2 regions of the Cupriavidus sp. C3SS-1 genome follow, and region 2 is predicted to be linked to the other one. Evidence: predicted binding sites of a transcription regulator. Region 2 holds the regulator's gene; the other holds the start of a gene.
The links. The regulator FliA, encoded in region 2, starts transcription of late flagellar genes. The targets are predictions, from matches to a motif close to CTAAAGTTTNNNNNNNNNNNGCCGNTA.
Positions count from the first base shown of each region.

Region 1: the regulator FliA is predicted to act here: its motif matches at 1,539-1,565, upstream of kleA (stable inheritance protein KleA).

Region 1 is NZ_CP172702.1:1,999-5,396, reverse strand. Features, by position in the region: gene ACIGJC_RS31500 (transcriptional regulator KorA) at 1-222, opposite strand, end outside; gene ACIGJC_RS31495 (DUF2761 domain-containing protein) at 329-658, opposite strand; gene kleE (KleE stable inheritance protein) at 660-986, opposite strand; gene kleA (stable inheritance protein KleA) at 1,195-1,431, opposite strand; gene korC (transcriptional repressor KorC) at 1,589-1,846, opposite strand; gene ACIGJC_RS31475 (hypothetical protein) at 1,863-3,071, opposite strand; gene ACIGJC_RS31470 (hypothetical protein) at 3,083-3,301, opposite strand; gene ACIGJC_RS31465 (antirestriction protein) at 3,346-3,398, opposite strand, start outside.
Region 2 is NZ_CP172700.1:2,380,903-2,384,300, forward strand. Features, by position in the region: gene ACIGJC_RS26955 (NAD(P)/FAD-dependent oxidoreductase) at 1-398, opposite strand, end outside; gene ACIGJC_RS26960 (flagellar protein FlhE) at 668-1,117, opposite strand; gene ACIGJC_RS26965 (RNA polymerase sigma factor FliA) at 1,117-1,833, opposite strand; gene ACIGJC_RS26970 (MinD/ParA family ATP-binding protein) at 1,932-2,723, opposite strand; gene flhF (flagellar biosynthesis GTPase FlhF) at 2,735-3,398, opposite strand, start outside.

The DNA.
Region 1 (3,398 bases), on a different replicon from region 2:
CGTCACCCGCTCGAAGCCCTGCGGGAGCACTTCCCCCGCCACTGCCCACACGCGGCTGACCGCTTGCGATACCGCCCCCTTGGTCAGCCCCAGCGAGGCCACAAACTCGGCCTGGGGCCTTCCATCGACCAGCACGCCGCGCGCTATGTCGATGGTCTGTTGCCCGATCTCCAGGCCCTTGATCGCCGCCTGGAATTGGGCTTCGGTTAGCCGTTTCTTCATGGAGAACACCCATATAAACTCCACACCCGGTTGTTGAACAAAAGGCGGTGCCAGCCGCCGACCATGTGCAGAAGTTTAGCTAAACTCGCCGCCCGCGTCAAGCGTTTTAGCGGCTAAAAATGGGCGCGTGATCTTCTTTCTTGGCGTTCAACCTGGCCGCGTCAGCGGCACTCATGAAGAACGTCATCAGCGGGCCGACCGTGCGGCTCGAACCGTTGGCAAAGCACACGTCGAACTGACCGCCGGCGGTGTGCGGATCGACGCCTTCCACCAGTCGCCAGGGGTCAAGGCCCCATTCCTCGGATTGCGCGCTGTACCAATAGGCCGGCGCATCGCCGTTCAAGTCGCTGGCCGCGTACTCGCGCACCAGGACGGCCACCCGGCCGGTGTTCGGCTCCACGAATCCCGGCGGGTAGGGTAGGGTCTGTTTTTTCATGTCAAAGCCCCTTCGGCTTGTAGATCGAAACGAAGTAGGTGATCGCGGTCAGCACCGCGAAGTACGCCAGGAACGACCAACCGGCATACACGCCAGGCGTGTTCCAGTGGTAGAGCATCCGCACGAACTGGAAGAAGGTGGCAATCGACAGCACCCACTTGAGGATCGGCCAGACCAGCACGGTCGCCACCCATACGAACTTGACCAGGCCGGCCAGCAGGCCAGCACCGGGGGCCTTGTTGGGGGCAGCAGACGCGGCGGCAGGCTCCACCGGCGCGGGCGCGGCGGGCTGCTCGATCTCCTTGGGGAACTTGATGATGTTGGACATAGCTTGACCCTCCACGCGCTTACGTGTTGAATGCTGGGTGCTCCCACTCGGAAGCATGGTTACGGTGTGCCAGCACCAGGCCAAGCGCCCCGGATCACTCCGGGGCGTTCCTCCACCTGGGGCCGCCCTTGATCTTGCCTCGGCTCACGCAATACTCCTTCTTGGCGTCCTCGATAGGCCCGGCCGTTGCCGACCGGGCCATGTGCTCTTACCAGCCGGCCCGGCGCTTGGCCTGCTCGACGGCTTCCATCGACCAATGGCCCTTGGCCTGCCCCTCCAGGGAGCATCCGGCGAAGTACGCCTTGCCGCGCAGTTCCTCGGCTTTGCACACCAGCTCGGCCGCCTCGGCCATCATGGCCGCGATCTCGTCACGGCGGGCCGGGAAGTCGGTCGCTGCCGCGCCCTCCAGCTCGTCAATCCAGGGCATAATCTTGTTGTCGCTCATCGGACTTTCTCCGGTAGTTGACCTGGGCAATGTGCCCGGCCTTCAAGTGCTATATTAGGGCAAAATGCCCTAACCTGTCAAGCACTTTAGCTAAACTTTTTTCGCTTTACCGGAATCCGAAGGCTAAACTTTAGCCGCTAAAACCTTTCCCTTGGCGTCAATCCTCTTTCCAGATCACGCCCAGCCCGGCCTGGTCGCACAGGATCGCCCATGCCGCATAGGGAATCGGGGTGTCCTCGCCGATCCAGCGGCGGATCGTGCGGTCGCCCTTCGCGCCCAGCCCCAGCGCCTTCGCGGCCTTGCTGCCGCTGAACCCGGCCAGGCGCAGCACCTCTCGGACTTCCTCGCCGGTCGGTTGCGCCCAGCGTTCGGCCGGCTTCAAGCACTCCAGCCGGATATTGGCGTCGTTCGTCATTCGTTCGTTCTCCTGGTCAAGTGATAAGCCGCAACTGGTCGAAGCCGTAGATCGACTGGATGCAGCTCGGGTCTGAATCGACCACGCGCCGGCCTGCGCGATTGGTCTTGTACGTTACCGGCCTGTCGTCGTGCGCCCACACCTGGCGGGTGTCGGGATGCACCTTCACGATGATGATGCGCTTGCCGATGTAGCGGTCGAAAACCGGGTGATGGACGCTCACGATCTCGCACCGCTGGCCGGGCTTGAACTCCACCAGGTCGGCCGGGCCTCCATCGCCATTCCTGGCGATGCTGCAGGTTGCCGCGCTCGCTCGCGGCATCGTTGTTTCCGGCGATACAGGCCCGCCCTCGCCCGGCTCGGCATCGTCGGCTTTGACGATGCTGCAGGTCATCGTCGTTTCTGGCGATGCGGGATCTCGCTCCGGGCCTGCGCCGGTGATTTTTCCCTTGGCGTCCAACCCGGCGGCCCTGGCCGCCTTGATCCTGGTCGCGGCCTCGGCCGCCCAGCGCCTGGCGATGAAGGCCCGATGCGAGGGCAGCACCACATCGACCAGGACGAACCCCGGCGGCACCAGGACGGTCGCCGGTGCGCGCCGCGCCGGCGGCTCCAAGCCGGCCAGCCAAGCGGGCAGGGGAGCATCGGCCAGGCGGTCGCGGTAGCTGGCCTCGACCATCACCGGGCGCTTCTTCTCGGCTCGCTGCGCAGCCAGGATGCCGCGCGCAACCTCGTCCACCGTCATGCAGCCCTGCGCCGTGTCGAAGTGCGAGCGGTAGCCCGTTTCGGAGATAAACGGCCTGTCCAGGTCGATGACGTGGAACTGGAAGTGGGCACCCAGCGGCCCGCCGTAGCCGGCCTCGTACTCCACCAGGGCGCGCATGTCGCCATCCGCGACCAGGAACTGGCCGCGCTGGCCCCACAAGGGCACGTCGCCAGGCACCGCCGCGCAATGGCGCTCGATGACCTGGCCGGGCGCGTCGTGGTCGGCCATGCTGCCCACGTGCGTTCCGCCGTTCATCTTCCAGATGACGGCCTCGTATCGGTCGCTGGCCGCCTCGGCGGCCGCACCGTCACCGCGCATGATCGCCGCGTCGATCTCCACCACGGCCGCCACGGCGGCGGCCAGCAGCTCGTCGCGGTCGGTGGGCAGCTCGGCCAGCAGCTCGGCCGCCGGCGCGTTCCAGTCCTGGCCCGGCTGGGCCGGCGTCTTGCGTTTCTTCGCCATCGGCCGGCCCCTCAAGTGTCAGCACGCCGCCACGCGATCACGTCGCGGGCTTCGTAGCCGTGGCGCTTGCAGTCGTCGCAGAATCCCGAGCTGAACCCCTTGTGGTTCGTGCCGATCCATGCGGCCGGCTTGCCGCATTCGTGGCCGTAGGTGCCCGGCTCGGCGTTGTGGCACTTGCCGTCCGTCGCGTAGCTGTTCGTCGGTGCCTGGGGAGCGTTGTTCCTGGTCATGGTCGCCTCCTGGAAGCCCCGGCCGAAGCCGGGGCCGCCCCTCATCAGTCAATAGCCCGGTAGATCGCGGCCGCCTCGGCGTGGCTGGCTGCGAAGC
Region 2 (3,398 bases):
TCCACGTCAGTCACCTGGTGCCGGAAGCGGACTTCCGCGCCCTGCTTCTCCGCTTCGCGGATCAGCACATGATCGAAATCGGCCCGCTGTACCTGGTAGGTGGTTCCCCAGCCGGACGAGAATTTGTCGCGGAAATCGAAATCGACATAACGGTCGCCACGCGCAAACGCCGCGCCGTTCTTGTACTGGAACCCGGCTTCGACCACGGCCTGCAGCATGCCGGCCGCCTCGATGTATTCCATGCTCTGCGGCAACAGGCTCTCGCCAATGGAAAAACGCGGGAAGGTCTCCTTCTCGAGCACCATCACGCCAATACCCCGGCGACGCAGCAGCCCGGCTGCCACGGAGCCCGCGGGCCCGGCGCCGATGATCAGCACGTCTGCAACTTGATCTTCCATTTGATCCTCCAACGCATTCAGCCCGCACGCAGCGCATGGCCAACTGAAGCTAGTGACGAGGCGGCCCCCTCCCCACAGGAAATCGCGACCTGCGGGATCCGACGGCATCGCTACGGAATGGGCAACAAGGGGCCGCGAACACTGTCGCGAGACAGTATGACCACATGCTACCGAATGAAGGGAAACGTGGAAACAGAACAGTGCCGGTGGTGCCAGGCGGCGATATCGATGTGGGTTTGGTCGTCACACCGGCGCTGGCACGCTGTCGGTCAACGGAACCCCACGATCACCTGATTGCTCTTGCCCTGCAGCAGAGGCGCCACCGCACCCTGCCCGGGCAGCCTGAAGGCAAACACAAAGCCCTGGGTCGCGTCGTCGCCATCGAAGGCGTCGGTCTTGCCTTCAGACTGCGGCAGCATCACGCAACGCTGGGCATTGCAGAGGTAAGCCTGCAGATCCACCGGCGGTGTCGCGACAAAGCTGTAGTGCCAGCGCACCGAGGTGATGATGCCTTCGGATTGCGGCAGGTTGCCGCTTGGCAGGATCGGAGGAGAAACGGTGCGCTGGCCGCGGCCATACAGCGCCGGTCCATTGACCGATGCGCTCCAGGCATGCCGGGTGCCGGCCTCGGGCGCGGCCCACGCTGCGGTGGCGATCGCCGCCAGCACGGCCGCCATGGCATGCTGGACACCCCGTCCGATGCCAGACCGGCCGCGCATCAGAGCATGCCGCGCAATTGATTGCGCAGGCGCGTGATGGCCTGCCCGCGGATCTGGCAGACGCGCGATTCGGTCACCTCGAGCACCGCGCCGATCTCGCGCAGGTTGAGTTCCTGGTCATAGCACAGCGACAGCACGAGCTTCTCGCGCTCGGGCAGCCGGTCGATGGCGCGGATCAGCGCTTCGCGCATGCCGTTCTCCATCAGCTGCGTGAGCGGATTGCCGTCTTCGCTGACGCCAAGATGGCGGTCGAGAAAGTCTTCTTCGCCCGAGCGCTCGAAGTCTTCGTAGTGAAGGAGCTGGCAGCCATAGACCTCGTTGAGCAAGACCTGGTAGTCGTCCAGCGGCATTTCCAGTTCCTGCGCGACTTCCGAGTCGAGCGGTGCGCGGCCGAGCTTCTGTTCCAGGCCGCGCTGCGTGCGCTCGATGCGCCGCGTGAACTGGCGCAGGCTGCGCGACTGCCAGTCGTTGGCCCGCACCTCGTCAAGCATGGCGCCGCGGATACGCTGGCTGGCGTAGGTCTCGAATCGCGCGCCATGCGTATCCTCATAGCGCTTGGCCGCGTCGAGCAGGCCGATCATGCCGGCCTGGATCAGGTCATCGATCTGCACGCTGGCCGGCAGCTTGGCCGCCAGTTGCAGCGCGATGCGGCGCACCAGCTGCGCGTGGGTCTTGACCACGTCGGCCTGTTCGAGCTTTCCCTGGATCGTGTACATGGTGGAATTCTCGTGAATGCTTGCTTGCAAAGCCTGCCCGCATGGCGGGCCGGCGGGGTCAGGGGCGGGGTCGTCTTCCGTTGCGAACGGTCATGCGTTCAGGCCGCCACGGCGGATGGCGCGGCCGTGACCCGCTCTGCGCGCAACGGCCATGCGCCAATGCCACTGGCGGCCCGGCGCAATGCAATCGTGGCTGGCGCAGCCGGGTAGGCTTCCACCACGCAGCGCCCGAGCTGCACGCTGCGCGTCACCAGCGGATCGGCAGGCAGCCAGCCAGCGCTGCTGATCTCGACGCCAAGGTACTGCCGCGCGGTGCGCGCGAGGTTTCCGGCAATGGCTTGCACCGCGGCGTCGGTGGCCGCCATGTTGACCACCAGGTGGAAATGCCGGCAGGCGTGCAGATGGTGCAGGCGCTTGATGCAGGCATAGGCCGCGGTGATCGAGGCCAGCTCCGGACGCATCACCACCAGCACGTTGTGCGCGGCGCCCGCCAGCGCGGAGAGCGCACCATCCGCGTCCGTCATGGCATCGATCAGCACGCTGCGAAAGCCGGACAGCGAATCCGGCCATTGCGCGACGTTCGACTGTGGCGTACCAGCCGGCAATACTGCGGCAGCGCCAGCCGGACGCGCACCGAGCGCAGCCTCCAGCGTCAGGCGGCCTGCCCGGACGTCGGCAAACGAGCCGGCGGGCTCCGCGCCGGTCAGTCTTACGGCATGGCCGGCCCGGTCCTCATCGACGAGCAGCACGCGTTCGCCTTGCATCGACAAGGCATGCACCAGGCCACAGGCAATGGTGGTCGCCCCCGCCCCCTGTTCGCTGGCCACCACGGCGATGCGGCGCGTGACGCGCGGCGCCAGCATGCGTCGCAGGCTCTCGGCCTGGTCCATCGCCAGCGTGCTCACGACGTGACTCCGGGAGCCATGAGTTCGGGCAGTCCGGACAACGAACCGGCCGGCGCCGCCACAGCGGGCCGCGCGGCACCGATGGCAGCAGCGGTGTCGTCGCTTTCGAGGAGATCAACGGTGTCGGGCGTGCCATCCGACTGGCGGCCCGGATAGCTTTCCAGCACGTCCAGCAAGGCCAGCAGGCGGCCCATGCCTTCATTCAGCACCGGACCGGCCACCGCGGCGCTGCCCGGCTGGCGCGGCCCGCTGCGGCCCGCCAGGCGGGCCAGGAAGGCCGGCGCCGTAGCCGTCGGCGAATGTTCCAGGCGCAGCGCGGTCACGCCCAGCTGGAGCGCCGCCAGGCCGCCGCCCGCGGCGCTGGCGCCTTCGCCGTCTTGCGCGAAATGGTCCAGCGCATGGCGCAGCGTGCGGAACTGGACTTCGGCGTTGTCCGCCCACAGCGACCAGCGCGCGGCATGCGCGGCGTGGCCCGACAGTTGCGGATCGCACAGCAGATAGCGTGTATCGAGCAGCTCGCCCGAGACGTAGTCGACCGTCCTGGCGATCACGAGCTGGGCGTCGATGCCGCCTTCCGGCGCGCCGCGGCCGCGAACGGGGCCCTCGGGCACGCGTACCTCGGTCGTTGCCAGCCACTGTACGGCTTCTCGGCCGCGCACA